2 regions of the Aminobacterium sp. UBA4834 genome follow, and region 2 is predicted to be linked to the other one. Evidence: riboswitches for the same ligand, from Rfam matches in the RefSeq annotation. Region 2 holds a riboswitch; the other holds the start of a gene.
What was found. Region 2 has a riboswitch for cobalamin ahead of B3L97_RS02725 (TonB-dependent receptor plug domain-containing protein). Riboswitches for the same ligand answer to the same signal wherever they lie in the genome.

Region 1 (2,187 bases), on a different contig from region 2:
CGGTCTCTGTATTTTCTACACTAGCAATGACCGTGACAGCCTGAACAGCCTCCACCGCATCCACTGCACCCGCCGTTACGGAGAGCGTCGATAGCAGGTACGAACACATCTAGAATGTCTTCCAGGTCGTTCACCCCTTCATCAGCATCGGTGAGACCAAAAGTTTCTTTTACTGCAGGAACTGTATCAGCACCATCTACTATAGCCTGCACTATGTCACGGAGCGTAATGTCCTTCGACTTAATGACCACAGTTTCTCCAGGAACCATACCCCAGTCCATCTTCTTTACCTCCTTATAGGAAACATGGTGGTATTGTAAAGGAAAAGAAGGGAAAAATAAATAGAATATTTTTTAGGCTCTCCTTTTCTGCCTGACTCCTTTATTTACATGAATGTGAAGAGTATTGAGGTCTCATTGTTTTTATCTTTTTTATCTCAAAAATATTATTAATAAGGAATAATTTTTTATGAAAAAAGAGAAAATGCTTTTAAAAAATAAATTGTATTGACTTTTTTGTCGAATAGAGTGTAAAGTAATAAATACAATAAAACTTCAGCAGGTGTACGGGAAGTCCGGTGAAAAGCCGGCGCGGACCCGCCACTGTGTGCTTGACGATGGGACCACATGCCACTGGAAAGAGTTCTTTTCTGGGAAGGGGGCCCAAAGAGTGAGAGCAAGCCAGGAGACCGGCCTGATGAAGAGATGCAAGTTCCCGCGAGGATTCGGGAAGGCTTGTGGAAAAGCCTCTCTTGAAATAAAGGGGCAATTTCGCTTTTAAGCTCTTAGCCTTTGATGGCCGTCCTCGGGGGACGGCCATTTTCTATTATAGGAGGATGAGAGTTATGAAGCGAGAGCACGTGGATTTGTTCCAGAACTCCGTAAATCCAAGTGGGTTTACTTTGCTTGAGCAGACGGTAAATGCGCTGGAAGCAAATGACGCGTCCCTTCCAGAAGAAGATACACGCAGCACCATCCTTTCTTCCATAGATCGATACATTTCCTATGTGAACGGATCTTTGAACAGGGACGGAAATATTGTAATTTCCGCAGATTTTCTTGAGAATACGCGCTTACTCATTAACACATTGCGGAAAGATATTGAGGCTATTTCTGTTCCTCACGAAGAAGACATCCAACTCAAGGGCAGAGAAAAGGCTCTCTTTGTTGAAGCTCACCTCAATCTTATCAATGCTGCTCGAGATTGGATGAGCGCTGTTGCTTCAGAGTCTTCAAGCGAGACAATAAAGATCTATCTTTTATATTGCCGAGCCTGCCTCCGTTCTTTGAGGCTTTTAGAACCTTTATGGTGTAGTAGTGAAAAGGAGGCCATCGCATAATGAATTGTCAGAACCATCCCCTTTCTCCTCTTTTTGCTCCACGTAGCATTGCTATTGTGGGTGCGTCTGCCAATCTTGATAGCCTTACTGGACGTACGGTTAAAGCGTTACAACATTTTGGATATGATGGGACTATCTACCCTGTTAACCCCAAGTACAATATAGTGGGAGGCCTCCCCTGCTATAAAGATTTAGCTCATATCCCTACTTCAGCTGATGTGGCTCTTATTAGTGTTAAGGCCCATCTTGTCCCATCTATTTTGCGAACATGCATTGAAAAAGATATTCATCATGTGATTATTTATTCTTCTGGTTTCGCTGAAGCTGGCGACGGATCGCTCCAAAAAGAAATGATGGATGTCGCTCGTAAAGGAAGTATCCGCATTCTTGGGCCTAACTGTCAAGGGCTTCTGAACCTCTCTGAAGGAATTCCCCTCACTTTTTCAGGAGCTCTTTACAATGCAGAACCCCCAGCGCCTGGACACGTGGCCTTTGTTTCTCAAAGCGGAGCTTTTGGTTTCTCTTCCTTTGGAGTGGGGCTTGATCATGGCGTTCGATATCGATACGTAGTGACGACAGGGAATCAAGCTGATATTGACGCTGTAGAGTGTGCCGGATATGTTATTACCGATCCGGAAGTTCGCCTTCTCATGATGTATCTCGAAGGCATTGAAAACGGGGAACGCTTTTTGGAACTGGTTCGAGAAGCGAGAGAACGAGATATTGCCATAGCCGTCTTAAAGGCGGGGCGTTCCCCCTCTGCTCAGGAAGCTGCACGAAGCCATACGGCCGCTCTTACGGGAGATGATGCTGTCTGGAACGCAATTTTTGCCCAATATGGCGTTATT
Region 2 (2,187 bases):
CCGCCAATAGCTGCATTTGCCATAACTGTAGGGCGTTCCTTCGTCATATCCCGCACTTTTTGTACGAGAGAGTTATATCGTTCAGCAACTCGCCGAAAAAAAGCATCTGCCTCCCCTTCTTCGCCCAGGAACAAACCCACGAATTTAATCCATTCTGCCATACCGAGAGGTTCTTCTTCCAAATAATCTGACGCAATAACAAGGGGGACTCCAAGTTGCCGTAACCGATCCGCAGCCTCTTTCTCTGTTGCCGTATACGCATAAACAAAAACGACATCCGGGCGTAAAGAAAGAATTTTTTCCACGTCGAGGCGCAATCCTGCCCCTGCATCAGCAGCTACGTCAGGGAGATCAGAGTTACGAATAACGTTGGAATATACATATCGTTTCCCTCCCACCCCCACAAATACATCCGCTCCGCCAAGTTCCTCTATAAAAGGGAGCATGGTCATGGATGTGGTAATAACTCGTCGAACTGGGACATGTACAATTGGCAAATGGGCAAGCCTTTCAGGGATAGAGGCCCCCTGTGATACGAGAAGATACTGTTGCCCTTCCCGGGCTCCAGCCCAAGGTTGGACGACAGTGACTATGCTATATCCCTCTTCTCTGCTCACCTTAAAACCTTTAGCATATTGAAGTTCCATAGAAGAGGCGAAAGAAGGGACGGGATACAAAAGGACAAAACCCCATACCCAAAGTAAAACATTAAAGAGATTCCATTTAATTTTTTTCATATTTTTCACAAAAGATTTCCTCTTAGTAGATTTTTTTATTGTAAGATATGTATAATAGTAAATGTGCGATTAGGTCAATTCCAATTATCGCTATCATTGCCTACAAAATCAAATAGGGATCTATGTTTTCCAGCTTCGGGAATCTGGTGTGAAACCAGAACGGCCCCGCCACTGTAACAGAGACAAACTCGTAATACCACTGGGAAAACTGGGAAGGTACGAGGGAGGATGAACTGGAGTCAGGAGACCGGCTGGAAGACAAGAGTCATTATCATGCGAGGGCGTGGTGTGATGACTATCTTCCTAGCCTTATACATGGCGAGAAGAGGTTGTCGTGTTAACCTTGCTTCTCGCCATTTTTATATTTTTAGGGGGGACTATGGTGGTTAAGAAGAAAGGACTCATTGCGGCGTGCATGGCTGCGACTTTTGTCTTTATGGCAGGAGCGGCAATAGGAGCAGAAAAAGTCTACGATGTTCCTGAGGAAATAGTTACAGGGAGTAGATTGGCGACAAGCCTGGAAGAAGTTCCAGCTCCAACCTACGTTATTACCCGTGACCAAATTGAAAGAAGCGGATCCAGAGATTTAGCAACCATTCTTGAACAGAATGTACCGGGAATTTATGTAAAGCAAAAGACTGGTCATTCGAATAACTCTCAAATTTCTATGAGAGGGTACGTAACTGAAGTGCTTGTTTTAGTTGATGGCGTTCCCTATTACCGCTCATCCCATGGAGCTGGCGCTGCCTCTGTTGATTTTCGAGATTTCCCGATTTCCAACATTGAGCGCATTGATGTAGTCAAAGGAACTGGCTCAGCTACTTATGGTTCCATGGCTGCCGGTGGTGTTATTAATATAATTACCCGGAAAGCCACGGAGGGAATAACTATAGAAGGAGAGGTCGGTCCTAATGACTGGCGACGGTACTTTGTCCAAGGAGAGGGTGCTGGAGAAAAAATCAATGCTGGCATCTGGTATTCCCACAAAGAAGAAGGAGAGCATCGCTTACTTGAACAGACCGAAAAAATCTACAATGCCCTCGACTATAAAGAAAATGCTTACGGCGTAACTCTCAATGGCAAAAACTGGAATTTTAAAAGTGAAACAGGGGAATTTAAGAACACATATGAAACTCCGGGCTGGATGGTCCCAGTAGATATTAACAAAGAGAAAGGACAATATCAGCGACATTCTTTCCGTTACAACGGGAACAGCTACTATGTGTTGATGGGTTATAACGACCAGAGATATTATATCCAGCAAAATCAAGATAACTATTACAAAGATCGGGCTTTTACTACGGAGTTTGGGAAACGAAGCCAATGGGGCGCTACTCTTGCTTCATGGGGAATGACATATAGAAAAGAAGAAACAACATACAGACCATCTACTTTTGACCCTGAAATAAACCAGGATCGGACAAATTACGCCCCCTTTGTAGAACTCTCT

Region 1: another riboswitch for cobalamin. It lies ahead of B3L97_RS01315 (hypothetical protein); the one in region 2 lies ahead of B3L97_RS02725 (TonB-dependent receptor plug domain-containing protein).

What each region holds. Positions count from the first base shown of each region.
Region 1 covers NZ_DHFC01000003.1:141,291-143,477, forward strand. The annotation lists gene B3L97_RS01310 (hypothetical protein) at 21-281, opposite strand; cobalamin riboswitch at 543-711, shown strand; gene B3L97_RS01315 (hypothetical protein) at 845-1,339, shown strand; gene B3L97_RS01320 (acetate--CoA ligase family protein) at 1,339-2,187, shown strand, end outside.
Region 2 covers NZ_DHFC01000006.1:68,859-71,045, forward strand. The annotation lists gene B3L97_RS02715 (ABC transporter substrate-binding protein) at 1-737, opposite strand, end outside; cobalamin riboswitch at 851-1,007, shown strand; gene B3L97_RS02720 (hypothetical protein) at 966-1,127, shown strand; gene B3L97_RS02725 (TonB-dependent receptor plug domain-containing protein) at 1,120-2,187, shown strand, end outside.